Prochlorococcus marinus str. SB: one gene and its partner. The protein of the gene in region 1 interacts with the protein of each later gene in a pairwise test. Links are inferred from orthologs where the notes say so. Each region holds a gene or a part of one and is shown in the gene's direction. Other genes may lie near its edges. The genes, in order: ftsZ and EV02_RS04880.

Region 1 (15,969 bases):
AGGCGGGCGTCGCCAAGTGGTTAAGGCAGCGGCTTGTGGCGCCGCTATTCGGGGGTTCGAATCCCCTCGCTCGCCCTCAAAAATATTGCAGCAAAATTATTTAACTTGTATTTTTTAATTAAAGAATCATAAAAAATTCCTAGCAAAGTGCTAACAAAAACAAAATCAGACGAAAAAAAAACTCAAAATAACTCAACTACTGGCAGTTATTGGATAACCACATTTGGATGCCAAATGAACAAGGCTGATTCTGAGAGAATGGCTGGGACATTAGAGAAAATGGGATACACCAGAGCAGATAATGAATTAAATGCCGATTTGGTCTTGTACAATACATGCACTATTAGAGATAATGCAGAGCAAAAAGTTTATAGCTTTCTAGGAAGACAAGCAAAAAGAAAGCACAAAACACCTAGCTTAAAACTTGTTGTTGCAGGTTGTCTTGCTCAGCAAGAAGGAGAATCCTTACTAAGAAGAGTCCCAGAACTTGATTTGGTTATGGGGCCTCAACACGTAAATAATCTTGAGAATCTTCTGGAGAAAGTTGATTTAGGAAATCAAGTTGCTGCTACAGAAGAAACCTTCATTTCTGAAGATATAACAAGTGCCAGAAGAGAAAGCTCTATTTGTGGCTGGGTTAATATCATTTATGGATGTAATGAAAGATGTTCATATTGTGTAGTCCCCTCTGTCAGAGGAAAAGAGCAATCAAGATATCCAATTGCGATAAAAAGTGAGATACAAAAATTAGCTGATGATAATTTTAAAGAAATTACTCTTTTGGGTCAGAACATTGATGCTTATGGTAGAGACCTTCCAGGAACTACAAAAGAGGGGAGAAAAGAGAATACCCTAACTGATCTTTTGTATTATATTCATGATGTTAAAGGAATTCGCAGGATAAGATTTGCTACTAGTCATCCAAGATATTTTTCAAAAAGGTTGATTCAAGCTTGTTATGAACTGGATAAAGTCTGTGAACATTTCCATATCCCCTTCCAAAGTGGAAATGATGAAATTTTAAAGCAAATGTCCAGAGGATATTCTATTAAAAAGTATAAAAATATTATCGAGAACATAAGGTCATTAATGCCAGATGCTTCAATTACAGCTGACGCAATAGTTGCTTTCCCGGGAGAAACCGAACAACAATATCAAGATACTTTAAAACTAATATCAGAAATTGGCTTTGATCAGGTAAATACAGCAGCATACTCTCCAAGACCAAATACGCCTGCAGCAGTTTGGACTAATCAACTTTCCGAAGAGGTAAAAAAAGCTAGATTACAGGAAATTAATGATTTAGTCGAGAAAACTGCTAAGAGTAGAAATCAAAGATATATCAATAATATCGAAAGCGTTTTAATTGAGGGTTTAAATCCAAAAAATTCCTCTCAAATGATGGGTAGAACTAGAACAAATAGATTAACTTTCGTAGAGATTCCCAAAAACACTAACTTTAATTTTTCGTTGGGAGATGAGATAAATGTCAGGATAAATGAAGCAAGACCTTTTTCTTTAACAGGAGAACTTTCTTTATAAATTTTTTTAAATGATCGGGGGAAAGAAAAAATTTATTGGGTTAATATTTGGCGGAGATTCCAATGAACATGAAGTATCGATATCCTCTGCAAAAACAGTTTTTCAAGCATTTAATGCACAAATAAACAAAGAACGTTTTACAGTTAAAGCCTTTTACATAAACAAATATGGAGATTGGCTTGATAGTGATATTTCAGAAAAAATCCTAATTGGTAAAATTGAAGACTATAAAACAAAAAAACAAGAAATTTTTAATCAAGAAAAAATTAACTTCCTTGACGGAATTGAATTTCAAAATATTGATATTTGGTTTCCTCTTTTACATGGATTTAATGGTGAAGACGGATCAATTCATGGCTTAATTAGATTTACTAAGAAACCTTTAGTCGGGTGCGGAATTATTGGCTCTGCACTTGGAATGGATAAAATATTGATGAAAACAATTTTCTCAAATCTCAATCTTCCACAAGTTAATTATCTAGTTTTTCAAAATAAAGATCTCAACGATAAGCAAGTAAAAAATAAAATAATTAATGAAATTTTAAAAAAATTAAAATTTCCTATTTTTGTTAAACCATCGAACTCTGGATCATCTCTTGGCATCTCCAAAGTCAAAAATGAATCGGAAATATTACTAGCATTAGAAAAGGCTCGGGAAATAGATCCAAGAATCTTAATAGAGGAAGGTTTAGAGGTAAGGGAGATTGAATGCGGAATAATTGGGAATTCAAAACTCTTAACCTCTGAGATAGGCGAGATAAATTACGAAAGTGATTGGTATGATTACGATTCAAAATATAACTCAAATAATAAAATAATTATCCCAGCCGAAATAGATTCTAAAATCGCAAAAGAAATTAAAGACATTGCTATTAAAAGTTGTAGAGCACTAAATATTTTCGGTTTTGCAAGAGTAGATTTCTTTATAGAAAGATCCTCAAATAAAATTTTAATAAATGAAATAAATACAATTCCTGGTTTTACAAAAAACAGTATGTTTCCAATGCTTTGGGAAGCTTCAGGTTTAAAAATTGAACAACTTGTGGCTAAACTGGTAGATATATCTTTAGATTTGTAATTTAAATAAAATGTTGCATGGACTACTTTGGTTACCATTACTTTTAATCTTCATTTTATTAACTGCACTTGGATGGTTAGAAAGAAGGAGGCAAAATCTTTTTAGAAGTTGGGCAAGTGATTCTGAATTGTGCAAGTTAGATAGTTCAGGTGCAGCGTCCTTAAAAGATGGTGAGTTAAAGTGGAGCGCATTTGAAGCTGGTAAATTTGAAGAAAAAGATTGTTTTATAATCAAGAAACTGGAATTAGTTGAATTAATGGCTCTAACTTCAGGGGAAGCTCCTCTAACAAGTGAATCTCAAGGTAAATGCAGGTTGAGATTAGTAGGGGATGGTAAAGAGATGGATGTACCATTTTCAGATGCAGAGCGAGCGAGAGAATGGATGGATCAACTGATGGAAAAAGCTCGATGTGATTTGTGAAAAACCAAAAAAGGATCAAAAATAAAAGTTTTTTTTTTCTAATTTTATTTTTATTTTTAACAAGCATATTAAGCATAAAAACTTTCAAAAAAGTTGGTACCAAGGATATTAGGATTTCTGGTAGTGAATTTTTTTCGCAGAGTGATTTGGTAAAAAATTCATCTTTAAATTTTCCAATTAGATTAATTTTTGTTGAAACTAATTTGTTAGAAAGGGAGTTAAAACAAAATTTATCTCTTAAATATGTTTCGGTAAACAGAGAATTATTTCCTTTTGGTTTGAAAGTTTATATTACTTCAAGAATTCCAATAGCTTACGGTGAGAGGATATTGAACGACGAAACAATATTAGGCTTCATTGATAGAGATGGTTTTTTTATAAATAACCAAAATGTAGATAAAAAAAATTTGAATAAATTAACAATACAAGTTTTTGGATGGAAAGAAAAATTTAAGAAAATATTATCTAAAATTTTTATCGCTATAGAGAATTATGAATTAGAAATAGTTAAAATAACTTTTTCATCCGATGGTTTTCTAACTGTTGAGGAAGAAGATTTAAAAACGATATTCTTAGGATTTAAGCCAAATTTAATCAACTATCAACTACAAATAATCAATAATCTTAAAAATGAATTTAAGAAAAATAGCTTTTCAAAAAAAATAGATAATATTGATCTTACTAATCCAGATAAACCAAAAATAAAAGTGTTCAAACCCTAATATTTGAAAAAGTATTTTGAGTAATTTTTTTTAATTATTGTAGTGTTGATATGGGTTTTGCATTAAAAACAAAATATTTAATAAATAAATATTTTTAGGATTTTCTTCAACAAATTCCTACATATGAGCGCAGTAAGTTCATAATGCACCCAATACTAGTAAAAGATTCCTATTAAGAGATGAGCTTCGGTAACAATCCAAACTTTGATCAATCGAGAGAAATCCTTCCAAGCCAAAATGCCAAAATAGAAGTTATTGGTGTAGGTGGTGGTGGAAGTAATGCAGTCAATAGAATGATAAATAGTGATTTAGAAGGTGTTTCGTTTAGAGTCCTCAATACCGATGCCCAAGCCCTCCTACAATCTTCTGCAGAAAGTAGAGTTCAACTTGGACAAAACCTTACTAGAGGTTTAGGTGCAGGCGGGAATCCAAGTATTGGTCAAAAAGCAGCCGAAGAATCCAAAGAAGAGCTTCAACAAGCTTTAGAAGGATCTGATCTAGTTTTTATAGCCGCTGGAATGGGTGGAGGAACTGGTACAGGTGCTGCTCCTGTTGTTGCAGAAGTAGCCAAACAAAGTGGGGCTCTAACAGTAGGTATAGTAACCAAACCTTTTTCTTTTGAAGGGAAAAGAAGAATGCGTCAAGCAGAGGAGGGGATCGCAAGACTAGCTGAAAACGTTGATACTCTTATAGTTATTCCAAATGACCGATTAAAAGACGTTATAGCAGGAGCTCCTCTTCAAGAAGCATTTAGGAATGCTGATGATGTTCTAAGGATGGGAGTCAAAGGCATTAGTGACATAATTACTTGCCCGGGATTAGTTAATGTTGATTTTGCAGACGTTAGATCAGTTATGACTGAGGCCGGCACTGCACTTCTCGGAATAGGTATAGGTTCAGGAAGATCGAGAGCTATAGAGGCAGCACAGGCAGCAATGAATAGTCCTTTATTAGAAGCAGCAAGAATTGATGGAGCCAAAGGCTGCGTTATAAATATTACTGGAGGCAAAGACATGACTTTAGAAGACATGACCTCTGCATCTGAAATTATTTATGATGTTGTTGATCAAGAAGCGAATATTATTGTTGGTGCAGTGGTCGATGAGGCAATGGAAGGTGAGATACAAGTTACTGTAATTGCTACAGGATTTGAAACAACCCAACCATTAAACCAGCAAAGAATAAAAAACAGATTATCTAATCAACCCTTATATAATTATTCCGACAATAAAGAATCTGGAGCGAGTATTCCTGAGTTTTTGAGGTTAAGGCAAAATAAAAAAGATATAGGTTAAAAGGTAAAATAGAGTGACTCGGTTATCTCGCCTGCCTCAAGCATCCCTTGTGGCTGCTACCTTCCGGTCCTGACCAGGTTTAGGCGTTAAAACCGCGAAAGGCCGAGTCAGGAATATCTTAGCAATTCTTGATTAAAAAAGATACATAAATTTGTTATGTTACCTTCAGACCTAGTTAATTATAAAAAAAAATCTCGCAAAATCATTGCACTAACTGCTTGGGACTCCATATCAGGATCTATTGCAGAACAAGCAAATGTAGATCTCGTACTAGTAGGGGATTCATTAGCAATGGTCTGCTTAGGATACAAATCGACATTGCCAATAACTTTAGAAAATATAATTTATCATACTAATGCTGTTTCAAGAGGATTTAAGAAAAGAATTGAGGAACAACCTCTAGTCGTTTCAGATATGCCTTTTCTGACTTACCAATGTGGTGAGGATAAGGCTGTTGAGTATGCAGGGAAAATCATTCAGAGCACTTATGCAAAAGCTGTAAAAGTGGAGGGAGCTGAACCAGAAATACAAAAAGTTATTTCTAGATTAATAAGAATGGGAATCCCTGTTATGGGTCATATAGGTCTTACACCACAAAGCTATCTAAATATTGGATTAAGAAAACAAGGAGAAAGCAAAGCAAGCCAAGAAAAAATTAAGAAAGAGGCTTCAATTCTTGAAGAATTAGGATGTTTTTCAATAGTTCTAGAACATATTCCTGATTTGCTTGCTAAGGAAATACAAAATTCTTTAACAATTCCCACAATAGGTATCGGCGCAGGTAATTACTGCGATGGGCAAGTAAGAGTTACTGCAGATTTGTTAGGCCTCAATGATAATCAACCCCCATTTTGCCAACCAATTATCCAAGGGAAGAAACTATTGAAGGACAAATTAAAAGAATGGGTAGTCTCTGAAAGACTTAGTTAATCTCATCCCACCACTTAAACATAGAAACAAGAACTTGATTACTAAGTTCCATGCCATTAGGCTCACTTAAAAAGAATCTATTCCCCTTTCTTACAAGAAGTCCACTTTCAAGAAATTTTTCCCATTCTTCAAACAATTTACTTAAGTTGCTTTCAAATTTTTTGTTTTCCCAGTTTTGTTCTTTAAACACTTTTTTGATATCTACACCCTCTTTGAGTCTTAATCCCAACATTATTTTCTCATCAAGTTCTTTATAAACAAACTCCTTATTAGTTAAGGATGAATCTAAATTAAATTCGTCTTGTTTAGTTACCCATTCTTTATATTCCTTACTAACTCTTGGTCGAGTAAACTTTTCCCCCCAAGGTGAACTAGTGGAACCTTGACCAAAACTCCACCAGCCTAAACCACTCCAATAAACTCTATTATGTCTCGACTGATGTCGAGGAAGGCAATAGTTTGAGATTTCATATCTTGAATACCCTGATTTTTTTAAAATTAAATGGGTTGATTCACTATTCCTAAAAGCTTCTTCATCACTTGGGAGTTTTAATTTGCCTAAATTAATTAATTTTTTAAAAACAGTGCCATTTTCAATATTTAAATCGTAAATAGATAGATGAGGTGGTGAAAATGTAATTGCTTTTTTTAAATCATCTTGCCATTCTTTAAATCCACTTAGTGGCAAGTTTTGAATTAAGTCTAAACTCCAGCTTTTTATTAACCCAGAATCATATTCTCTCTTCAACCATAAACAAGATTTCTCTGCATCTTCTTTCAAATGACGCCTTCCCGACTTTTGAAGTATCTGATTATTAAAACTTTGTACTCCAAGACTAAATCTATTTATCCCAGCATTTATGAATCCGAAAAGATCATCTTCAGTAAAACTTGCTGGATCAACCTCCATAGTGATTTCAGCACCATAGTCAATTCCATAATTTTCTTTAAAAAGATCAACTAATTCTTTGATTTGAGCAGGATCTAAAATTGATGGAGTTCCACCTCCTATATAAATTGTCGATAGAGGTGATTTATGCTTAATCGACAATATTTCTTTATATAAAAATTGCAAATACTCATTAACTGTTTTGCTTCCATAACCTTTTAAAGTTTCAACTTCGTTTCCTAGTGGAATAACTGCAAAATCACAATAAAAACACCTTCTGTGGCAAAAAGGAATGTGCACATAAGCACTTTTTGGAAACTTATTCATAATCTAAATTCATTTTTAAGCGCCAAAAAAGTATTAAGGATCGAAAAAAATAAAATCCTTATTTACTCAATTAATAAATCCTAGTAGATTATAGATATGACAGATATCTTAGTATTAATTTTATTTGTATTGTCTGGGGCTGCTTCAGGGTGGCTTGGTGTTGATTTATTGCCAGTAGACATACTTAAACAGGTATCTAATGTAGAAGGTTTTAGAATTGTTTTAGCAATAATTGGCTTTTTTGTAGGTTTAGCAGCAGGTTTTGTATTCCTTCAACTTAGAAAGACTTTTCTTGATCAAATAAGAACAATGCCTACGGACTTACTAATAAGTAGGTCAGTTGGATTAATTTTAGGATTACTTGTTGCTAATCTCCTACTAGCTCCAATACTATTAATACCCTTCCCTAGAGAAGTTTTTTTCGCAAAACCATTAGCAGCAATATTAAGTAACATTTTCTTTGGAGTGCTTGGTTATAAGTTGGCAGATACCCATGGGAGGACATTATTGAGATTATTCAATCCAAATAACACTGATGCATATCTAATCAATGAAGGAATTCTCCCTGCTGCAAGTCCAAAAATTTTAGATACTAGCGTAATTATTGATGGAAGAATCAATGGTCTATTAAGTTGCGGCTTATTGGAGGGACAATTAATTGTTGCTCAAAGTGTAATTGATGAATTACAAACTTTAGCTGACTCAAGCAGTAATGAAAAAAGGTCGAAAGGCAGAAGAGGTCTCAAGTTATTAAAAGAATTAAGAGATTTATATGGTAGAAGACTTGTAATAAACCCAACAAAGTATGAAGGTAATGGGGTAGATGAAAAACTCCTTAAAATTACTGAGGATATGACAGGAACTTTAATTACGGCTGATTATAATCTTTCTCAGATCGCTGAAGTTAAAGAATTAAAAGTTATGAATTTGAGTGATTTGGTTATTGCTTTAAGGCCAGAAGTACAACCAGGAGAGTCACTTAATATAAAAATCGTGAGAGAAGGCAAAGAAAAAATGCAAGGTATTGGATATTTAGATGACGGCACAATGGTTGTTATTGATGAGGCAAAGAATTTTGTTGGAAGCAGATTAGATATTGTCATCACAGGAGCATTACAAACTCCTACTGGAAGAATGGTCTTTGGAAAACTAATAAATAATCCTGAGTCAAACAAATCTTTTAAATCACCAGCGACACAGGGCTAAATCTAGCTAGAATCAGTTCAATCTTAATTTCGTGATACAAATGACTGTATCTGCTCCTTATTACGGCGAAAACACCGTCATGAGGACCCCTCCCCCAGATCTACCCTCTCTTTTACTGAAAGAGCGAATTGTTTATCTTGGCTTACCATTATTTTCAGATGATGATGCGAAAAGACAACTAGGAATGGATGTCACTGAGCTAATCATTGCTCAACTTCTTTATTTAGAGTTTGAGGATCCAGAAAAACCAATCTATTTCTATATCAATTCAACTGGGACAAGTTGGTACACTGGTGACGCTGTAGGTTTTGAAACAGAAGCTTTCGCTATCTGCGATACAATAAGCTACATTAAGCCTCCAGTTCACACGATATGTATCGGACAAGCAATGGGGACTGCTGCAGTTATTCTTTCATCTGGCACTAAAGGACAAAGAGCCGCTCTTCCACATGCTTCTATTGTTTTGCATCAACCTATAAGCGGAGCAAGAGGTCAAGCAACCGATATCCAAATAAGAGCTGAGGAAGTTTTGAAAAATAAAAAATCAATGTTGGAGATTTTATCTCGTAATACTGGAAAGACCATCGAAGAACTCTCAAAAGACTCTGACAGGATGAGTTATCTCAACCCACAAGAAGCACTAGATTATGGAGTTATCGATAGAATACTCACAAGTCAAAAAGATCTACCAAATAAAATTTAACACTCACAAAACTATTTTAAAATCATGCCAATAGGAACTCCAAGCGTGCCTTACAGACTTCCAGGAAGTCAATACGAAAGATGGGTCGACATATATACAAGACTAGGTGTTGAAAGAATTCTTTTTCTTGGACAAGAAGTGAACGATGGTATTGCTAATAGCCTTGTTGCACAAATGCTTTATTTAGATTCTGATGATAATTCCAAACCTATCTATCTGTATATAAATAGCCCAGGAGGATCAGTAACTGCTGGCTTGGCAATTTATGACACTATTAAATACGTAAAAAGTGATGTGGTAACTATATGCGTAGGCCTTGCAGCTTCCATGGGAGCGTTTTTATTAGCAGCTGGTACAAAAGGTAAAAGAGTTGCTTTGCCCCACAGCAGAATAATGATTCATCAACCCTTAGGAGGGACGTCTCAACGCCAAGCAAGTGATATTGAAATAGAAGCTAAGGAAATTTTAAGAATTAAAGATATGTTAAACATGTCTATGGCAGATATGACAGGCCAATCATTTGAGAAAGTTGAAAAGGATACTGATAGAGATTATTTTCTAAGTGCGGAAGAAGCAAAAAATTATGGATTAATTGATAGAGTTATTACACATCCAAGTGAAGCAAATCAGTATTAAACTTTCTAAATTAATATTTTAATTTTAATTTTTTAAATTAATAATTTTTTTGGTTTATTTCCACCTTAATGTCTAAAATATTAATTATCAAATGCAAAGAAGCTACAACTAATGACCCAACTCTTTTACGACACAGATGCAGATCTAAGTCTTTTAAATAATAAAACAATAGCGATTATTGGATATGGATCACAAGGTCATGCACATGCCCTAAATCTTAAAGATAGCGGTATGGATGTAATTGTTGGATTATATAAAGGGAGTAAGTCTGAAAGCAAAGCTATTAGCGATGGTCTACAAGTCTTTAGCGTTTCTGAAGCTTGCGAAAAAGCAGACTGGATTATGATTCTCCTTCCAGATGAGTTTCAGAAAGATGTTTATCTTAAAGAAATAGAACCAAACTTAAAAGAAGGAAAGATATTAAGTTTTGCTCATGGCTTCAATATAAGATTCGGACTTATCAAACCTCCTAGTTTTGTGGATGTTGTAATGATTGCCCCAAAAGGACCTGGACACACTGTTCGTTGGGAATATCAAAATGGTCAAGGAGTCCCAGCATTGTTTGCAGTAGAGCAAGATTCTTCTGGGAGTGCAAGATCATTGGCTATGGCTTACGCTAAAGGGATTGGCGGAACGAGAGCAGGAATTCTTGAAACAAACTTCAAAGAAGAAACAGAAACTGATTTATTTGGCGAACAAGCTGTCTTATGCGGAGGATTATCAGAACTTGTCAAATCAGGCTTCGAAACTCTTGTAGAGGCAGGATATCAACCTGAACTTGCTTACTTCGAATGCTTACATGAAGTTAAACTTATTGTTGATTTAATGGTGAAGGGAGGCTTATCTCAAATGAGAGATTCCATTTCAAATACTGCAGAATATGGAGATTATGTAAGTGGTAAAAGACTAATCAATAGTGATACAAAAAAAGAAATGCAGAAAATTCTAAAAGATATTCAAGATGGAACTTTCGCTAAGAATTTTGTGGAAGAATGCGATAAAAACAAACCCTTAATGACAAAATTAAGAGAAGAGAACTCAAAACATGAAATTGAGAAAGTAGGTAAAGGTTTGCGCTCGATGTTCAGTTGGCTGAAATAAATTTATTTTTAATATTCCTTGGATCGATTGGTTTTGATTTATTAATCGGCGATCCAAGATTCTTAATCCACCCTGTTCAAGCAATTGGCTTTTACATAAAAAAAATATCTGATTACCTCATAAATAATTTTGGGGAAAATAAAAATATATTGTTTTGGGGAGGTTTAATAGTAGCTATATCCACCATAGGAATGAGTTTTGGTTTAGGTAAATTGATAGAACTCAGTTATGTGCATTCAAGAAATAATTTTTTGGGTGGATTGCTAATTTTTTTTGGACTTTCAAGTTGCATTGCGACTAAGGGACTTATTTCAAGTGTGAAAGAGATTGCAGAGCTAATAGAATGCGAAGAAATTAATGACCAAAATAAGAGAATAATCAAAGAGAAGGTACAAAGGATAGTTAGTAGGGATGTAAGTTCATCTACTTTAGAACATCTTTTGAGATCAAGTACGGAGAGTCTTACCGAGAATTCAGTTGATGGAATATTTGGGCCATTATTTTGGATTTTTATTGGAATTTTTTTTATGAAATTTTCAATTTTTCTGCCAGGGCCTTTATCACTTGGTTTTTCTTATAAAGCCATAAGTACTTTAGATTCAATGATAGGTTACAGATATGATTATTTTAGATATTTAGGTTTTTTCAGTGCAAAAATCGAAGATATTTTCACGTTTGTTCCTTCAAGATTAGTTTTAATTACATTACCTTTAGTTAGTCCCAAAATTAATGAGTATGGATCAATCATAAAAAAAAGCTATCTTGATGGTAAAAAATATGATTCGCCTAATGCTGGGATTTCAGAAGCTATATTTGCTTATATTTCTGGAATAACATTGGGTGGAAAAAGTAAATATAAAAATGAGATTATTAAAAAGCCAAAGATCAATGCGAATGGAGATAATTGCACTGGAGAAAAAATTAAATTAATTTGTCAATTAATCTTGAGATTACAATTATTATGGATAATAATTTTTGTCTTAATTTTTTTTATAATTTCAACTTTAATTTAATAATAAACTAGTTTTAAAATTACTAGAATAAAGTATAAAGACTCTATGCAAGAAAACGGCTCTCCAATAGAAAATCAAAATGATGATTTTACTGCTGATACATCATCAACTGATAATGAATACTCAAAATGGGTAGACAATCAGGGTGATGAAGTAAAGAATGTTTTTGGATTTAATAGCAGTGCTGAACTTGTAAATGGTAGAGCAGCAATGATCGGATTCTTAATGCTCATATTAACCGAGTTAGTTTTTAGCGGCAGACCTGTCACTTCTTCAATTTTTGGTATTAATTAAAAATGGAAGCAAAAAAATCTAATCCAATAAAAGTATTCTTATACATATCTGTTTGGGTTATTATTTGGGGTACTATAGGATCTTTAGTCGATTTTCCTCTATATAAAAATAAAATCTACTTAGAAGGAAGCATATATCAATATCTTACTTTCACAATTACGGCTGTTATTTCTATTATATCTGCAAAGTTTTTTTATAAGAAAATTGATTTATAAAAACTTGTACCTAAATTTCTTAATAATTTTTGCTGGTTCTTTACTTTCATTGGACTCGTAAAGTATCCACTGATGAGTCTCAGTATCATGGTCACAACCATAATTTCCAGATGGGTTATCGTAACTTGAAAGATACGAATGACAATTTTGGTCTGCCTCAAAAGCAGAGTCATAACCTGTTAGAAAATATATCGAAAATAGAACAGTTATAAACAAAAAAAATACTTTAAAAACTAAATTAACTACCTTCATGAGATATTCCAAAATTTAAATATATCATCTAATAAAATCTTTCGATCTAAAAATATAGCTAACGTCCAACATTAAACACAAAGTCATGGAATTCTTGATTCTTTAAATAAAGGATGACTAGCAATACTAAAATGATATTTAAGCCTATTACTATTGATCCAAAAATATTAATTTGTTTTTTGCCTGGCAAAGTGTAAGTAAATTTCTTTCCTTTAAGAAAACCTGCTAAGCCTTTTTTTTCTTTTATTTGAGTATTTTGAGTATTATTCTTAACTTCATTATCAGAAAAACCTTTTACCATTACAAATTAAATAACAAATTTATAATATTCCAAAAAAATAAATTATTTTAATAATTAACAATTTTTAATCACATATGGAATCATTAATGAAATTCTCTCATTTGAGAAATTATTAAAAAAATAAGCTTCAATAATTTCCGTTTGCAGCCCCAATAAACTTGACTGACATTTGAATCTATTTTGGTCAAACACTACTAATTGAAGTTTTTCTATTTCAGAAACTAATTCTTTACATATTTGGGTTCGAGAATCTTTAAAACAATCACTAGTTTGTTTTAAAATTTTAGAATTTGTTGGTATTGTTTCAGCCATAACAAAATTAGATAACAACAAAAATTTAAGGAATAAAATAGTTAAACATTTCATTACTTCTAAAGATTTCAAAATTTTGGATACATCATTAAGAGTATTGGGCATCGAGCAAATTACATCTTTTTGCGATTAAAAAAAAAGATGCCCTATAAGAGCACCCTTTTATTAAAGGAAGAAATAGATTAAAAAAATTACCCTTGAACTCTATCCTTAAAAAGTTTACCTGCAGAGAATGTTGGAACTCTTTTAGCGGGTATTGCTATTTTTTCGCCTGTCTTAGGGTTTAAACCCTGTCTTGCAGAACGATCTCTTGGTTCAAAAGAACCAAATCCTAGTAAAGAGACTTTTTTGCCTTCCACTACTGAATCAACAATAGTTTCAATAGCTGCATCAACAACTAAAGAAACATCAGTTTTTGTGAGCTCTGTACGAGCTGCTACAAGATTTACTAAATCAGCTTTGTTCATTGAAATTTAAATTAAAGCTAGGGGTTAAAAAAAGATTTAAATCGAGTTTAAACCTCGAACTTTCACATCATATGGAGCAAATTCAAATACGGCAACCGAAAATGCCGGCGGCGCAAAGCTTTATACAAATTTTAGGGACATTTTTAGCAACATTATTTATTTCTTATAACCGCGCTTTTTCATTTATAAAAAATAGCCTTTCCATTTAGAAAACAGCAAAAAGCATTGGTGGCACTAGATTTATCATTAAAAATTTAACTACATTTAGCAAATAGGGAAAATGTCAAAGGGGGGTGAATTTAAGAATTTGAGCTATTTATTATGTTTTATTAATTTTCAGATATATTTCCTTCTCATCACAGGAAAAGACACAATTTGTATTTTGAAATCAAGAAAAATCTAGTTTTCTCATAATTAAACTTTCTCTATAAATCGTTTTATTCACTGAGCAGATGGATGCATCAATTGTAATTAATTAGAAAATTAATACTCTCCAAGATCTAATAAAGTTGATTAGTGAAGCCTTAAATTTGAGTTTTTTTTTAAATTTTGCATATATTATTCAAATATCAGTAATTTAAATAAATTATCTCAATATTTAACTAATCAATGATAAAGAAAAAGTGATTCATCTCAATAAAGGTAAACCATTTCCTTTAGGGAGTTCTCTAACTTCACAAGGGATTAATTTTTCCTTAGTAGCCACAAATGCAGAATATGTAGAAATCTTATTGTTTGAGAAAGGGGACTCTATTTCACCCAAAAGCACATTCAAATTAGATCAGACTCATAATACAGGCCCATATTGGCATGCGGAAATAAAAAATCTAGATGAAGGTTGTATTTATGCTTTTAGAGTGAAACAAAAAAATAATGGGATTAATAATAACTATGAAAAAAAAGTATTACTTGATCCATGTTCAAGGGGTATTACCGGATGGAGAAGTTATAAAAGAGAAAATGCATTAAAAAATCAAGAAAATACTAATTCTTGCCTTAAAAGTGTTGTTTGCAATAGAAAATTATTTAATTTTAAAGATTATCCAAGACCGAAACATTCTTGGGAAGAAACAATTATTTATGAACTCCATATCAAAGCTTTCACTGAATCAACTGATAAAGATGAAAGTTGTTTTAAGAAATTTTTTAAAAAAATTCCTTATCTCAAAGAACTGGGTATTACAACAATTGAATTACTTCCAATTTTTTGTTTTGATCCTACTGATGCCCCAAATGGTCTAAAAAATTTTTGGGGATATAGTCCAATTAATTGGTTTACTCCGCATTTTGAATATCTTTCGAATGAATCCCCCGAAAAGAATAGAGAGGAATTCAGAAGTTTTGTAGAGGAATGTCATAAAGCAGACATTGAAGTCATCTTAGATGTTGTATACAATCACACTTGCGAAGGTGATTCAAAAGGGCCTGCAATATCTTGGAAAGGTATAGATGAAAATCTTTATTACTTTATTGGAAAAGATAAAAATTATCAGGACGTCTCAGGATGTGGTAATACTATTGCAGCAAACAGAGGATTAGTTAGAAAACTTATAATTGAATCTTTAAAATGTTGGGCGAGTGAATTAGGAGTTGATGGTTTTAGATTTGATTTAGGAATTGCCCTATCAAGAGGAGAAAATCTTTCACCGCTTGATAATCCTCCAATTTTTGAAGATATAGAATGTGAACCAGAACTTATCGATATCAAGTTCATAAGTGAGCCATGGGATTGTGGCGGTTTATATAAATTAGGTGATTTCCCATCTAAGAATACTTTCACTTGGAATGGTCATTTTAGAGATGACTTGAGGAGATTTTGGAAGGGAGATAAAGATACAGCTTGGAATATGAGCGACAAAATAAAAGGGACGCCATCTATTTATAAAGAAGATAATATTTTTCCAAAGTCGATAAATTTTATTACTTCACATGATGGATTCACTCTAAAAGACTTAGTAACTTTCAATAGAAAACATAACTTTGCCAATAGAGAACAAAATAGAGATGGAGATAACCATAACAATTCATGGAATCATGGTACTGAGGGACCAACTACGAACTTATTAATCAATGATTTAAGAAAAAGACAACAAAAAAATCTTGTTCTTAGTTTACTTATCTCTAAAGGTGTTCCAATGATACTTATGGGTGATGAAATAGGAAGATCACAAGGCGGGAACAACAATTCTTGGTGCCAAAATAATTTATTGGGCTGGATGAATTGGGAACATGGTCAAAAAGATTTGGAATTATTAGAATATTTTA
Region 2 (16,044 bases), 760 kb from region 1 along the record:
TGGCTTTTGGAAATGTATTTCCCAGTATTTGCAGGCTTTTTGTCACTAAAAAAGTCTCCCTCATTCAGGGACAGGTTACAGGCTTTGGACATTTATTCCTCTCCCTGCAACACTTGTTTAACCATCTCTCGACCGAGTCGAATAGTTTTCCCACGATCGTGAAAAACTTTCATAATCTCCTCGACATTCCAATAAATCGGGGAGTTTACACTTCCACCAAATCTATAATGAACCTCCTCCTCAAGAAATCCTCCATGAGTGTCTCGGTTCTTTTTTAGATATTGATCTGAGCAGCCCAATATAACCTTGGCTTCAGGTGTTTTGAACCATCTTTGGTTCTTCATTTTTTAAGTCTCCTAAAACGTGAGTTAAAAGAAAATCAAAAAATTATATTGAATTTATTTTTTAGTCCAGTTTTAATTGCCTTTGATAATCGAGGAAATTTATTCCTCCATAAATCAATCTCCTCTGGAGTTGAACGACTCAAAATAAAACCAAGAAAATCAACATTCTCAGAAACACGATTTCGAGAAATTTGTTGAACTTTATTTTTTTGGCGTGGCATTTCGGACATTAAAAATTACTCAATATATTTTCGATTAACCCTGTTTCTTGTTCATCGAGAGATTTACAGTTTTACCAATTTTCAAACCAATTTTTTCTAGAGATGATTAGAGCAAATTGTTTAAATCGTTTTCAAGTAAAAAGTCTTGAGGTGGGAAACTTCAAGCCATCAATGTGGCTTTAGATATTACTGTTATAGCAGCTAATTAGGCTTTGGCTACTAATTGGATATATCTAGCTTTTTAATCCATTTCGCATCTTCCCCCCCCACAAGCAACAAGCACAACAGATCCATATCTTCAAATATCAGGAAGAGGATTATCATCATTAGCATCATTTTCCGAGCGCTTTTCATCGCGCTTTTCTTCACAATGCACACCGCAACCACCATTAGCTTCATTATGAGCAATAGCTGGAACTGAAAAACCTAATAACAAAGGTAGCAATAATAATAGTTTCATTAATACTTAATAGCCATCTGCCAATAAGGATAGCAATTCATAATTACTAATCATATTGGTCGTACCACTCACCCTCCCCATTTAAGTAAGCTCTAGCATTTGGAGTGTCTTTAAAAAATCTACTATCGCAAGTATTACAGCCAAACTTTTCTTGCTCAGGAAATGGGGTAGGTAAGCAACCAATATTAAAAATCTTATCGTTATACCAATCCTCCTCTAGTGGATAACCAAGAACAGCTTTGGCAATAGTTTTATTGCCACAATTAGGACATTTTGAGGGTTTACGATCTATCAAGTACCACTTGTGATCTTCATAATCTTTTATCTCTTCGCAATATGCCATAACTAAACCTCTATCCTATTTTCAGCGTGTCTTTCAAATGCTTTTTCTATAGCAAGATCAGTTGTATAACTTCCATAGTTACTCATGTGAGTTCCTACTTTATGACCCATAGCAGCAGCAGCATCTTTAATACTTATTGGATTATTTGAACCTTTGTGGCATTGATGAGCAAATCTATGACGTAAGGAATATGGAGTAATATCTTTATTCTTTTTCTCTATTTCTTTCCAAACTTTATTCTTTAATAATTGATCTCGAAAGGCTTGGCCAACATCTCCAAATCTGTTCTTCTTTTGGACTAAATTTATTTGAGTCAAAATTGTTGCAGGTAATTTAATTAATTGAGACTTATATAAATGAATTAATTTTTTCCCTAAATTTGGTTTTTCAACTAAATCCATAGCAAATACTCTTCTATCTTTTCTTTTTTGATTGGTGGTATTTTTGTTGTTTTTAACTTGGCCTACATATAAATTTCCCTCTCTAACTTTTAGAACAGCTAACTCGGCAAGTCTTAATCCAAAAATAGAAACTAAACCAGTTGCCAAAAACATCTCAGGGTCACTTGATTCAAGATCATCTAATAATTTAAATAAATCATTCTCCTCTATATAAGGAGTTAATGCCTCTTCTCTTGTTCTTGTTGATGAACCTTTTAATTCTTTCCTGATACTTTCACTTGGTGGAATCCATCTCTTAGGCATTGAATGTCTTTCGATTCCATAATTTAAAATTTCGCACCAACCATCTATATATCTTTTCCTTTGATCGGGGGTTATATCTCCTAAATCTCTAGCTAATTCCTTAACTAATTCTTCTCCCGTTTTTGGTGCATTTCTTTTACTAATTAATTCTAAAAATGGCCTAATTCTTGAATACCAATCTTTCTCCGTTTTACTCGTTAGACCTTGTTTAGTTTGCATAAACTGATCGACAGTTGAGGCTTTTAATTCAGCCTTATATTCCTTAGTAGCCTTATCTAATTCTTTTTTGTTATAGGTATGTTTTGGTGGAATTATTAGAAAATCTTTCCATGCTTTGTTAGGGGTTTTTGTATTTCCTACGAATTGAGCCTGCCATCTTCGAGAGGCTTCCTTAAGAGTAAGATTCTGATTTTGTACTAATGGCTTAATAAATTCTATGGCTTTTAGAATCTCTAATCCGTTAGTTTCTTTCCACTCTATTGAGAGGGTCTTGGCTGCCTTTCTACCATCGAATGGATATTCGTAGGTTAATTTAGTCCGACCAGAATTTTCGCCGATTACATACCAACCTCGGCCATAATTAGAGTGGATTTGTTTTCTTAATAACTTTTCCCATGAATCCCTGCTACTGTTTGCCATTTGAAATAATATCTATTTCCTCTATTAGAGCAGAAATTAGAGTGGATTGCATATATTAGGGATATATCTGGATATATCTGGCATTTATCAAATTATCTCTGATTCTCTTAAACTTTAGTGGTAGTAAGGCTTTTGGGTATGCCCTCGTCGGGACTTGAACCCGAGACCTCTCCCTTACCAAGGGAGTGCTCTACCGCTGAGCTACAAGGGCAATTTTAAAGTGGGCCGGGTTGGATTTGAACCAACGTAGGCAGAGCCAGCGGATTTACAGTCCGCCCCCTTTAACCACTCGGGCACCGACCCCCACTATTTGAACTTATCAGTTAATGGTCACTTTGTGTGAAAATGTTTTGGATTTTTTGTTTCTTTCTAGATAGCATTTAATAGAAAAGACTTTATTGATGATGAATATACTATTGATAAATGGACCAAATCTCAATCTTTTGGGAACTAGAGAACCTGAAATATATGGAAATAAAACATTGGGCGACATAGAAGAAGATTTAACTAAGGTTGCTAAACAAAAAAGTATTAATCTTGAATGTTTTCAAAGTAATCATGAAGGGGAAATAGTAGATAAAATTCAGGATTCTGTAAAAAGTATTCAAGGTATTCTTATAAATGCTGGTGCTTTTACTCATACCTCGATTTCCATTAGAGATGCTTTAATTGGATCAAAAATTCCATTTGTAGAGTTACATATTTCAAATATTTTTAGTAGAGAAGATTTTCGCAAAGAATCTTTTCTTACAGATAAAGCTATAGGAATTATTAGTGGATTTGGTATATCAAGTTATTCCTTAGCTCTTGAAGGAATCATTGGATATTTAAATAGTAAAAATTAAATGCTAGTTGATTTTAAAAGGCCTTCTTCTCATATTAAATATTTATCGTCATTAACCTCAGATAAGTGGATCGAACTCGCATTATCTAATCCAATCGATATTCTTATTGACCATGCTCATTGTGAAAGAAAAGCAGCAGGAGTAGCTATTCAATTGATGTTTAGATATCCATCAGAACCAAATCTGGCAGAAGTTTTAAGCCCAATAGCGAGAGAGGAATTAGAGCATTTTGAAAAAATACTTTATTTTTTAAAGGATCTTGGACATTCTCTTGAGTCCTTAAAACCGCCTCCATATGGGGCTGAATTGTCCAAGAATATAAGAAAGGAAGAGCCCAATAGAATGCTTGATAGTTTCTTAATAGCAGGACTTATTGAAGCAAGAAGTCATGAAAGATTAAGCTTACTTGCGCTGAATTCTGAAGATAAATCATTTAAATCCCTCTATGAGTCTCTGCTTGAGAGTGAGGCAAGACATTTTGGAGTTTATTGGAAATTAGCGCAAACTAAATTCTCTAAAAATCAAACTTTCAAAAGGTTAGAGGAATTGTCTGAAATTGAGTCGTCAATACTAGCTGAAACTTTTGTATTGCCAAGGGTACATAGCTAAAGTTAATAAAATAAAAATGATAATAAACAAGTTCTTAAGTTTACTTAATCGATATAAAACTGATTTACCAACATTCACCATCGTTGGTGTAGGCCCTGGAGATCCATCGCTTTTAACAATTGCGGCTGTAGATGCAATAAAAAAAGCGAAAGTTATAGTTTTCCCAATATCAGATGATAATAAAAAGAGTTTCGCTGCAGAAATAGTCAAGAATTACACCAAATTTAAAAAAAATATACCTATCATCTTTCCCATGGCTAGGAAGGATTTTGATCCAGATGAAATATGGTCTAATGCTGTAGAAAAAATTGTTAAATATATAAAAAATGGAGAATCAGTTGTTTTACTTTGTCTTGGAGATACTTCACTATTTGCAAGTTCCTCTAATATTTTGAGGTTAATAAAAAATAATCATGCTGAAATTATTACCAAAACAATACCTGGTATTTCCTCTATTTCAGCAGCAGCAGCTTTGAATGATTTTGATTTGGTAAAAAAAGGCGAGACCTTGATCATTAAAGAATGCCCTTCTTCAGAATCTGAATTAACAACCCTAATTAGGGAAAGTAAGTCAAATAAAACGGTATTGGCAATTATGAAAGTTGGCAAAAGATGGAATTTAGTCAGAGAAATTTTAAAAAGAGAGGATATCATCAATACATCATTAATAGCTTTAAGTGTTGGGATGCCTGATCAAATTATTCAATATGCATCACAATATAAAAAGGAATTTATGCCTTATTTCTCTTTGATTTTGATAAGGTTCGATTAATGTATAAAAAAGAAGAATTAGTTGAAAATCAATTTACATGGCCAATATGTAAGGATCTATTATTTCTTGTTCTCGAAGATAGGGTTAGTGATGTTTTTGTTTGTGAATTGGTTTGGGAAAGACTTTTTTATACTAAAGAACTCTCTATAGATCATTGGGCCTTTAGCGCATTAACCCCTTCTTATTGGTCAGAAAAATTTGAAAAAGCTCCTCAAATCATTTCAGAGCGACCAGCCTCAGTACATTTGACTCGATCAATTCCAAAAGAGTATAAACAGGGATTGAAAAATTTTCTTAATTTTAAAGGCTATAAGATTAATGAACTTTATCCGAGAAGAACTAGAAGAGCGACGGCAGTAAATTGGTTGATTTATTGGGCGATTGAAAATGATTGTTTTTCAAAAGAAAGTGGATTAATGCCAAGTACTTGTTCACCCCCTGTTAATCCAGTTAAAGGACATTTTGGCGATCCAGAAATTAAATAAGTTTTTCTGAAAAAGGTAAATGATTCTATTAAAGGTATAGTTGTAATGGATACTACTTTCTTTGGAGAGAAGAATTGATTCTTCCTACAATAGCAATTATCGGAAGACCTAACGTTGGGAAATCTACCTTAGTTAATCGTCTTTGCCAAAGTAATGATGCAATAGTATTTGATAAGCCTGGTGTTACAAGAGATAGAACTTATCAAAATGCTTCATGGGGAGGTAAGGAATTTCAAATAGTTGATACTGGAGGTTTAGTTTTTGATGATGATAGTGAATTTCTCCCTGAGATAAGGACACAAGTTTTCTTGGCTCTAGAAGAGGCTTCACTCGCATTACTTGTGGTAGATGGGAATCAAGGCGTTACTGATGGTGATTTATCAATAGCAAAATGGTTAAGAAACTCAAGCTGTAAAACAATTGTTGCTGTTAATAAATGCGAATCGACTACTCTAGGAATATCCTTGGCTTCAGAGTTCTGGAAATTAGGATTAGGAGAACCTAATCCTGTTTCGGCTATTCATGGTTCAGGTACTGGAGATCTTTTAGATCTCGTTATTGGCGAACTTCCTGAAAATAATATCCAGGATGATGAAGAAAAGATAATGATGTCGATTATTGGTAGGCCTAATGTTGGTAAATCTAGTTTGTTAAATTCAATCTGTGGAGAAAAAAGAGCAATAGTTAGTGATATTAGTGGTACGACAACTGATTCAATAGATACGCTTATTAAAAAAGGTGATAATCATTGGAAAATCATTGATACTGCTGGGATTAGAAGAAAGAAAAATGTTAAATATGGTACTGAATTCTTTGGTATTAATAGGGCTTTTAAATCTATAGATAGAAGTGATGTTTGTGTTTTAGTTATAGATGCTGTCGATGGAGTAACTGATCAAGACCAGAAGCTGGCTGGGCGCATAGAAGAACAAGGCAGAGCATGTATAATTGTTGTTAATAAATGGGATCTTGTAGAAAAAAATAGTTCAACAATTTATCAAGTAGAAAAAGAACTTAGATCTAAACTTTATTTTTTACACTGGTCAAAAATGATTTTTATATCTGCCTTAACTGGTCAAAGAGTTGATAATATTTTTGAGCATGCTCTTTATGCTGTAAATCAACATAGAAGAAGAGTTACAACATCAATAGTTAATGAAGTACTTAAAGAATCAATCAGTTGGAAAAGTCCTCCAACGAAAAGAAGTGGCAAGCAGGGTAGGCTTTATTACGGTACTCAAGTAAAAAACAAACCTCCCACTTTTACTCTTTTTGTAAATGACCCTAAATTATTCGGAATAACTTATAGAAGATATATTGAAAAACAAATTAGAGTAAATTTAGGCTTTGAAGGCACACCCCTCATTTTACTTTGGAGAGGAAAACAGCAAAGAGCTTTAAATAAAGAAGTCGAAAGAGAAAATATTGAGTTAATTCAAAAAGATTAATGAATTTGCTAACCAAATTTTCTGTTGGTCAATACGTTCATGGTAATAGAAGTTGGCTCAGAATTATAGATAGTAGATTAAAAATAATTATCGTAATGATATTTTTAATCACTCCAATTTGGGCAGGTCCAATATGGAGATTGAGTTTAGTAGGTTTTTTACTATTAATTACTTTTTTAAGTTTATTGCCATCTAGAGTATGGTGGCGATCATTATTTTTTCTCTCATGTTTATCACTATTAATTGGATGTATATCAATACTTGCCTCGTCTGATATTCAATCTCTTGATGGCTACTTAAGAAATCCCAATGAGTTGCAAGTAGTACTGGAAAGCCAAAAAGAATGGAATATTTTGCAAATTTCTTCGCAGAAGATATGGTTTATTAATTTTGGTCCCTACAACTTATCAAGAAAAGCTTTTGAACTAGGAATAAAAACCTCAACTTTGATATTTACTGTTATTCATAGTGTGAATTTGATGCTTTTAACCACATTGCAGGAAGACATTGTATGGGGATTAAGTTGGTTTATGTATCCATTAAGAAAGATTGGATTGCCTACTAGTAAGTGGCTTTTTCAGTTGTTAATTGCATTACGTTTTATTCCTCTAGTGCAAGAAGAACTTCAAAATATCGTTAAATCAGTGTCGGTTAGATCAATAAATTTTCGAAATTTAGGATTAAAGAAATCCTTTAATGTTTTATTAATCTTAGTGGAGAGGTTATTTCAAAATATATTTCTGAGAATTGATCATGGAGCAGAATCATTACTCTCAAAGAAAAAAATTATTATAAAAACCAATAGATTCAGAACTCTTTATCCTTCAAAATCTCTCAATGTAATTGTTAATACATTATCGATTTGTTTTATTTGCATAGCAATTTTCCTTAGAAAACTGTATGGTGCAATATAAATAACAAAATATTTTAGGTTTGAGTTCTGAGCGTTATTTAAACCATCCAACATTTGGCATGCTATATCAAGTTTCTCCTGGAAACGATGGGAGAGATATTTATGCGACTTTATACGCTCAAAAAATGTTTTTTTTGGTACAAGTTCAACAGAGAGAAGTTTTTTTTGAAGTCATACCTTATTTAGATGCCCGTAATCAGGCTGAATTAAACTTCCAAAAGGCTAGAAGAAAAGGATCTGAAGAACTATCTAAATGGGAGAATTTATTCACGCAAACTTTCTTATAAAAGGTGAACCCTTCAAATTATTTAAAAATAAAAAATAAAATACCATCAAATGTAAATATTCTTGCGGTAAGTAAAGGATTTAAAAGTCAAGAAATCAAGACTATTCAAAATATAGGTCAGAACGATTTTGGTGAAAGTAAGGTTCAAGAGGCCTTTGAAAAACAATTAACCCTAAAAGATCTTAAGCAAATAAATTGGCATTTTATTGGAAGAATACAAAGTAATAAAATAAGAAAAATAGTTCAAAATTTTAAATATATTCATTCAGTAGATTCATTTGAAAAGTTGCAAAAGATTTCTAATATTTCACGTGAAGAGAAGAAAAATCCATCAATAATGTTGCAGGTTAAGTTGAGTGATGACCCAACTAAAGGAGGCTTTAATCCTGAATTTTTGATTTTGAAATGGAAAGAAATTCAAGAGTTGAAAAATATTTCATTAATCGGTTTGATGACTATCAATCCTAAAGGACTTAGCTCTAAAGAAAATTCAGGGTTGTTCAAAAAATGTCGTGCTTTAGCTGATTCTCTACAACTACCAGATTGTTCCATGGGGATGTCAGGTGATTGGGAGGAGGCTATTGATGCTGGATCAACGTGGTTAAGACTAGGATCATTGATTTTTGGAGGTAGATCTTAATAAATTATTTTTTTTATAAAAATCTTATCTATAAACTTGCAGTAAAGTTCAACTAACGTTATTTAAGTATAGGTAGTTTATTCATTTAAAAAATGAATCTATTACTTAAGGTTCTTAAACCTTAGTAATCAATTTCAAGAGGATTTAAAAGGTGTCACTTATTTCTAGATTAAAGGCAGTAGTTGCAGGGGATGAGTATCTCGATGATGATTTTGAAGAGTTGGATTATGCTTCAGAGGATGAATTAAATGATATTAATAATTTCAAACAAAATCCAAAGAATGCAAATGCCCTTGCAAATTCCAATCCATTCGATTTTATGAATAACAACAGATCATCAAAAGTAGTTGGTATGCCTGGAATCTCAAATTCATCATCAGAAGTAAGCTTAATGGAACCAAGAAGTTTTGATGAGATGCCTCAAGCCATACAAGCATTAAGAGAAAGAAAAACTGTAATTCTCAATTTAACTATGATGGATCCTGATCAAGCTCAAAGAGCGGTTGATTTTATTGCTGGGGGCACATATGCAATTGATGGACATCAAGAGAGAGTCGGCGAAAGTATTTTCCTTTTTGCTCCAAGTTGTGTAAATGTAACTAGTTCTTCCCCAGAAGAAGCTTCTCCCTCTTCTGTGTCTACAGAAAACACACCACAATATAGTTTGGGCAAAAATACTACTCCTGAACCGGCATGGGGTAATTCTAAATTAAGTGCTTATTCATGATGAATCTGTGACAGATAAAATTGCGATTATTGGTTTTGGAAATATTGCACGTGCTATAGTTACCCCTCTATTAGATAACAAATTAATTCAGCCAGAGAAAGTTTTTTGTGTAGTAAAATCAGAAAAAAGTTTAGAAAATATAAAAAAAAATTATAAACATAATATAAACGTTTATAAATCAGGTTCAAAAGAGTCAAAAATAATTTGGGATTGTAAATATAAACTTCTTTCGATAAAACCCCAACAATTAAATGACATAAGTGAGGCCCATCATATAAAAAATAAGGACAATTTAATAGTTTCTATTCTTGCCGGAGTTTCAATAAATAGACTTGCTCAAAAGTTTCCTAATCATAAATGTGTGAGGGTGGTTACAAATATTCCAATAACTATTGGAAAAGGTTTAACAGGGGTTTCTTGGGGAGAAGAAATTACAGAAGATCAGAAACAATTCACAAAAAAATTATTTGAAAATACTAGTAAAATTTATGAATTTACTGAAGATTACCTTGATATATTTTTAGCTTTAACTTCATCAGGCCCTGCAATTATTGCTTTGATCATAGAAGCATTAAGTGATGGAGGATTAAGCGGGGGATTACCAAAAAAAATTTCAGAGGAACTTGTTATGGAAATGATTTTAGGGACTATTTGTTTAATAAAGGAAAATAAACTTACTACTTCTGAGCTTAAAAATTTAGTAACCTCTCCAGGTGGAACAACTATCTCTGCTTTAAGGGTTTTAGAAAAAAAGAGTGTAAGGTCAGCATTAATTGAATCAATAGTTTCAGCTAGTAATCGAAGTAAAGAGTTTGGTTAGTGTTTTCAATTATCTTTTAAGTTCATATAAACTTTTTCAAGTGAATTTATATTTTTAGTAATTGTGTATCTCTCAAGTACACGTTCTCTAGCTTTTTCTCCAAGATCTTTTGTAAATGCAGGGTGTTCTACAAGAATTGGGATTATAGTTTTTAATTGTGCAGCCACATTATCAGTTGAAATTACTATTCCTGCTCCGTTATCTAAAACTTCACCATCCGCTCCGGCATCTGTAGCTACACAAGCAGTACCAGCCGACATTGCCTCTAAAAGTGATAATGATAAACCTTCTACTAAGCTTGGCAAGAAAAATACTTCTGCTATTTGCATTATTGCTATCCTAGTTTCTAAATCTAATTCGGCACCCCACCAAATTAATTTCTCATTACCAAGGTTAGAAAAACTATTTTCAAGTGTTGGCTTCATTGGTCCATCCCCAACAATAACTAATTTGCAATTTTGAGTTCTTGTTTGGCGCCAAGAACGTAAAAGTGCCTCTATATTTTTTTCATTTGCAATCCTTCCCATGTATAAAAAGATTCTTTCATTTCCAAGTTTGTTTTTAACTTGATTATATTTTTTACTTTTTTTGTAAAAAGGTCTCCAAACATTCTCATCAACACCGTTTGGAATAATTATTTGTTTTTCTTTAGGGACTCCTAATTTCTCAAGAACATTTTTTTGAGGTTCAGAAAAAATAATTATTTTATCGAACTTTGCTAAAGAGGGAGCATAAAGTTGATATGTTAATTGTTGAGTGCTCGCAGTTAGATTTCTATTTTTTGCATCAAATGGTGGATGAAATGTTCCTATTAGAGGAACATTAATTTCATTACAAAGCTCTGGAAGTCTAAAGTCTAAAGGAGATAAAGTTAGGCTTGCATGTACTATGTCAGGTTTTAATCTTCCCAATGATAGCCTTAGCTCTTTTTCTGCCCTTGGCGAGGGTATTGTATAAACTTGAGATTTAATTAAATATGGGAGACTTACATCAGGATCATTTGCAAGAAATAATGGGTTTGATGAATTTGAACTAGAGGGATTGTCGAAATGAATAAAACTAATTTTATGCCCTCTGGCCTTTAATTCATGAGTAGTTGAATTACCGTAAGTTACATTTCCACAAAAAGGGGATTTTTTCCCCAACCAGGCAATATGAACCACATTAATTAAATTAACTATTAATTAAGTTAACAGGCAAAGGCGCCATGATCATATTTTTTAAATTTTTTAATGCTTCATGAAAATGCTAACTATATATTTCTCTCAACATTTTTAGTGAGGATAGCTCCTTCTCTAATTGAGTAGAGATCCATGTCTCAATAATGAATAATATTTTAAGCCAGACTTTTTTGGGACCCAACAACTCTCCATTAGATTTTATTGGTAATTCTGGGAAAAGAAGTCTCTGTAATAGAGCAACTTCAGATGCATTTATTTTTAGATTACTTTGAGGATCTTCAATTGACGAAAACCCTTCACTTGGCAAATAATAACAACTCCATGCCCAATTTCCTAAAGGCGGAATAATAGGTTCTCCAGTTTTACAGCAATGATGAATTGGTAAATTTATACCTCCAATGGCTAATAGATGGATTAAAGATTGAATACTCATTGAGAGCATTTTAATATCTTCTTCTTTAGATTCTTCATACAAATAAATCCTATCTAGATGTGCGAGTACACAAGTTAAATAGTTTTGTTGCTTATCATTATTACCTACTAATAAAAAAGTTAATTCAGTTATTGCTTGCGCGGCTGCAAGACATTCAATATTTTTCCCTATACCAGAATAGCTTTTTAATATTTTAATTTGACGTACAGATTTAAGATTTCTTTTCCCAAAAATTTGCAGACTTAAATATGTTAATGGAGTAGCTGCGGCAAGACTACTTTTAGGCCGTCTAGCACCAGGTACCGCTAATCGAACAATCCCCTGCTCATCAGTAAGAATAGTTATTAATCTGTCATTCTCGCCTAATGGAGAAGCTTTAATACAGAGACCCTCTAGTCTGCACTCACCAGAACCAGACATTTAAAAATTTACTTCTTGGAAAATCTCACAAAAATTAGAAGTTCCAACGCAACTAATTCCATTATCAAACAAATCAATAACTTGTGTCAGTTTTTTTATACCACCTACAACTTTTATTTGATTTTGAGAGCCTGTTATTTTTAGTATTTCGGGGACATCATTAGATGTAAGAGGAGATCCAAACCCGTCCCCGAATTGAAAATTTTTTATTCCTAATTCCAAACATATTTCTATCGCATTAATAAAAACTTCTTCTTGTAGTTTTGATTTATTTATGATTATTGAAACTGGTAATCCAGATAATTTAACTTGCTCAATTTCAGCAGCGAAAGTTTCTAAATTTCTTTTGGATAAATTGATAAAGTTTGGGATATATTCAATTCCTTTTGCACCCTTATCTTTTGCAAAACAAACTAATTCTTCAATAAATGAAACTGGTAAATCTGCTAAAGGGTAAGAAATAAGTGCGTTTATATCCGCACTGTAATTACCTAAACAGTTTTTAAGATCAGTTAAATAATTTAGTGAAGTAGAAATATTTTTGATATTGTATTTTCTTATTAAATCGCAATTCACACTGAAATCTTCCCATGATAAATAGGGGTTAATAATAATCGCATGAATTTTCTCGTTTAATTCATATTCAATATTGGGCATTTAAAACTTATTTAGATTGAATCAATCCATAACCTCCATGATTCCTTTTATATATAACTTGAAGTTCATTATTTTTCTTGTTTCGAAAAACATAAAAATCATGATCAATTAGATCTAATTGTTTTCTAGCTTCGCCTGATGAAATTGGAGTCATTTCAAAGTATTTATTTTTTATAGATGGCTCAGGCAGACTTGCTTCAGTTCCTTCTTTAAAAAAAGCTTTATCTAAAAAATTTGATTCCATACTTTCAATTGGTAAAGAATCTTTATTTTTAAATTGTTTATTATGAATTGTTTTATTGTTTCTTTCTTTGTATTTGCGTAATTTTCTACAAAGTTTATTTGAAACTAAATCAATGCTTGAGTATAGATTTTCAGTTTTTTCTTCAGCTCTAATTACGGTACCATTTGCAAAAATAGTAACTTCTGCAGTTTGGAACGAGACTCTTGGATTCTTTTCAATTGAAAGGTGTATGTCAGCTTCTTTAACGATATCCTTATAGTGATGTGTTGCTTTTTCTATCTTTGCCTCAGTATATTCTTTTAATGCTCCAGTGAGCTCAAGATTCTTTCCATGGATTAAAATTTTCATAACAAATCTAAAAATATTTACTTACTTTCTAAATCTACTTAAATATGGATAATAGAACAGCAATAATTAAACAACCTGATAATATTTCTTCTTTTAATGATGTTTATAAATTACAAAAAGAATATCAGGAGGCATTGATTTTAGATAATTCTAACCCTGATTTTATTTGGATAGGGGAGCATCAACTCTGTTATACATTGGGGAGAGGATCTAATTACGATAACTTATTATTTTCTCTAAATGATGCTAAATATGATGTTTTTAAGATTGATAGAGGTGGTGAGGTAACTTGTCATATGCCAGGACAATTAGTAACGTATTTGGTTTTAGATTTGAAAAATTTTAATAAAGATTTAAATTGGTACTTAAGAAAAATTGAAGAAATTATTATAAAAATCCTTGGAGCTTTTAATATAGATTGTCACTCTAGAGAAGGGTTTACTGGTGTTTGGATAGGAAATAAGAAAATCGCATCAATTGGGATTGGGTGTAAAAGATGGATTACTATAAATGGATTTTCAATCAATATTGACTGCGAATTAGAAAACTTTAATAAGATTGTTCCTTGCGGAATAGAAAATTGTCTTATGGCAAATATGATTGATTACAACAAAAATTTAAATATTCAAGAAGTCAAGAGAATTGTTAAAAAAACCATCGAGGAAGAATTTAATTTTGATTTTATATCAAAATAGAAATTAAAATTTCAAAATCAATTTAATATGGGTGATTTAGCGTATTGGCCTGCAGCCAAACCTCTTTCTAAAAAAAATACATTTGCCAAAAATAGAGATTTTATTAAGAACCTTGATCATATAGATCAAATTTGGGAAAAATTAAAATTTAAATGTGGTGATACTTTAGCTGTTTGCGATTTAAGAGGGAAATACAAAGAAAAATTTTCTTATTCTGAGCTGGCTGATTTAATAAAAACAGTCTCTTCTTCTTTTGAAAATTATGGTTTAAAAAAGGGGGATGTAGTTACTGTAATATCTGAAAATTCTCCAAGATGGCTAGCAGTAGATCAAGGCTTAATGCGTTTAGGAGCTATAAATGCAGTGCGAGGTATTAATTCTCCTTCAGTAGAATTAGACTATATTATTGGGCACTCTAATTCAGTAGGACTAATAGTTCAATCTAAGGAAATTTGGCTAAAGTTAAACAACAAAGAAGAATTAAAAAAAAGACTGAAATTTATAATCAATTTAGAAGATGAACAATTTGAAAGTTTAATAAGTTGGAGTACATTCATAAGTTCAGTAGAAAAAGAAAATTCACAAAATAATAATCTTGAAAAATTTAATCCAGAAATTGATGACGTCGCTACTATTCTTTACACTTCTGGGACGACCGGAAAACCCAAAGGTGTGCCTTTGACTCATGCAAATTTTTTACATCAAATAATCAATTTAGCCTATATCGCTGATCCAGAACCAGGGACCTCTGTATTAAGCGTTTTGCCTATCTGGCATTCTTATGAGAGAAGTGCTGAATACTTCTTTTTTTCATGCGGTTGTTCTCAATACTATACAATTCCAAAATTTCTTAAAGATGATATTACACAAATAAAACCTGTTGTCATGGCTACTGTACCGAGACTATGGGAAGCAATACATGATGGTTTTTTTCAGGCTTTGAAAAAAATGCCTTCCAAAAAGCAAAAACTTATTAAGTTTTTGATAAGTAATAGTTCGGTTTTTAAAAGAAGTCTTAGAAAGATAAGAAATATAGATATAAATCAAATAACTTTTAAATCAAAAATCCCCTTACTGGGTTCTGTTATTAGCCGATACCCTTTACATAAATTGTCAACTATTTTTTTATGGCCGAATATTCTTAGACAACTATGCGGAGAAAAACTGAAATTTCCTATTAATGGTGGAGGTGCATTGCCAGAACATGTAGATCTTTTTTTTGAATCTTTAGGTGTAGATGTTTTGGTGGGATATGGACTCACAGAAACTAGTCCAGTATTAACTTGTAGGAGAAGAGAATTAAATGTTAGAGGATCATCTGGGCAGCCTCTTTCATTTACTGAAATCAAAATAGTGAATGATGATAAAAAAAAGATTCTTAAGTTCAGAGAAGTCGGAAAAATTCTTGTTAGGGGGCCGCAAGTAATGAAAGGTTATCTTAATAATGAAATAGCTACAAATGATGTTTTATCCAAGGATGGTTGGTTTGATACTGGTGATTTAGGTTTTCTAATACCAAATGGTTCTCTCTTTATAACCGGAAGAGCCAAGGATACAATAGTGCTATCAAGTGGTGAAAATATAGAACCGAATCCCCTAGAGACTGAAATTCTTAGTTCAGAATTTATTAATCAGATTCAATTAGTAGGACAAGATAAGAAATGTTTAACAGCTCTCGTAGTTCCTAATGTCGAAATGGTTAAAAGCAAGTTTTTGGAAGAAGACCTTTCAAAATTAAACCTGAATAAGAAAATTGGTACATTTTTCAAATCACAAATTAATAATTTGCTTAAAAGTCGATTAGGAGCAA

Evidence for each region.
Region 2: the proteins of ftsZ (region 1) and EV02_RS04880 interact in binary tests that used the Bacillus subtilis proteins (3 or more experiments, as listed by UniProt). The link is inferred for Prochlorococcus marinus str. SB from one-to-one orthologs.

Annotation. Positions count from the first base shown.
Region 1 is NZ_JNAS01000002.1:1,000,451-1,016,419, reverse strand. Bases 3,103-6,000 are described here. They hold ftsZ (cell division protein FtsZ), read left to right. Parts: upstream 3,103-3,942; coding sequence 3,943-5,058; downstream 5,059-6,000. Other genes in these bases: hemW (radical SAM family heme chaperone HemW), read right to left, coding at 5,981-6,000; panB (3-methyl-2-oxobutanoate hydroxymethyltransferase), read left to right, coding at 5,215-5,988; EV02_RS01065 (cell division protein FtsQ/DivIB), read left to right, coding at 3,103-3,763. Outside these bases: tRNA (N6-isopentenyl adenosine(37)-C2)-methylthiotransferase MiaB, read left to right, coding at 148-1,542; EV02_RS01055 (D-alanine--D-alanine ligase family protein), read left to right, coding at 1,553-2,620; EV02_RS01060 (hypothetical protein), read left to right, coding at 2,631-3,041; more of EV02_RS01065, read left to right, coding at 3,038-3,102; more of hemW, read right to left, coding at 6,001-7,204; EV02_RS01085 (PIN/TRAM domain-containing protein), read left to right, coding at 7,301-8,410; EV02_RS01090 (ATP-dependent Clp protease proteolytic subunit), read left to right, coding at 8,451-9,113; EV02_RS01095 (ATP-dependent Clp protease proteolytic subunit), read left to right, coding at 9,138-9,749; ilvC (ketol-acid reductoisomerase), read left to right, coding at 9,861-10,850; adenosylcobinamide-phosphate synthase CbiB, read left to right, coding at 10,838-11,863; EV02_RS01110 (chlorophyll a/b-binding protein), read left to right, coding at 11,909-12,157; EV02_RS09775 (hypothetical protein), read left to right, coding at 12,160-12,372; EV02_RS0108915 (hypothetical protein), read right to left, coding at 12,367-12,588; EV02_RS01120 (hypothetical protein), read right to left, coding at 12,683-12,925; EV02_RS01125 (hypothetical protein), read right to left, coding at 12,980-13,342; EV02_RS01130 (HU family DNA-binding protein), read right to left, coding at 13,429-13,704; EV02_RS01135 (glycogen debranching protein), read left to right, coding at 14,328-15,969. UniProt on the Bacillus subtilis protein: Essential cell division protein that forms a contractile ring structure (Z ring) at the future cell division site. The regulation of the ring assembly controls the timing and the location of cell division.
Region 2 is NZ_JNAS01000002.1:243,605-259,648, reverse strand. Bases 7,676-10,648 are described here. They hold EV02_RS04880 (cell division protein SepF), read left to right. Parts: upstream 7,676-8,860; coding sequence 8,861-9,436; downstream 9,437-10,648. Other genes in these bases: EV02_RS04890 (glycosyltransferase family 4 protein), read right to left, coding at 10,262-10,648; proC (pyrroline-5-carboxylate reductase), read left to right, coding at 9,444-10,256; EV02_RS04875 (YggS family pyridoxal phosphate-dependent enzyme), read left to right, coding at 8,074-8,709; EV02_RS04870 (PII-interacting protein PipX family protein), read left to right, coding at 7,804-8,070; EV02_RS04865 (energy-coupling factor transporter transmembrane component T family protein), read left to right, coding at 7,676-7,784. In the rest of the region: EV02_RS04815 (hypothetical protein), read right to left, coding at 93-299; EV02_RS04820 (hypothetical protein), read right to left, coding at 380-574; EV02_RS09485 (hypothetical protein), read right to left, coding at 864-1,025; EV02_RS0108705 (hypothetical protein), read right to left, coding at 1,072-1,368; EV02_RS04825 (hypothetical protein), read right to left, coding at 1,371-2,711; aroQ (type II 3-dehydroquinate dehydratase), read left to right, coding at 3,116-3,556; EV02_RS04845 (tRNA-(ms[2]io[6]A)-hydroxylase), read left to right, coding at 3,557-4,165; cobI (precorrin-2 C(20)-methyltransferase), read left to right, coding at 4,182-4,937; EV02_RS04855 (DUF1823 family protein), read left to right, coding at 4,937-5,422; ribosome biogenesis GTPase Der, read left to right, coding at 5,497-6,870; more of EV02_RS04865, read left to right, coding at 6,870-7,675; more of EV02_RS04890, read right to left, coding at 10,649-11,419; DNA repair protein RecO, read right to left, coding at 11,505-12,290; EV02_RS04900 (deoxyribose-phosphate aldolase), read right to left, coding at 12,291-12,947; hpf (ribosome hibernation-promoting factor, HPF/YfiA family), read right to left, coding at 12,955-13,539; lipoyl(octanoyl) transferase LipB, read left to right, coding at 13,584-14,234; EV02_RS04915 (AMP-binding protein), read left to right, coding at 14,262-16,044. UniProt on the Bacillus subtilis protein: Cell division protein that is part of the divisome complex and is recruited early to the Z-ring. Probably stimulates Z-ring formation, perhaps through the cross-linking of FtsZ protofilaments. Its function overlaps with FtsA.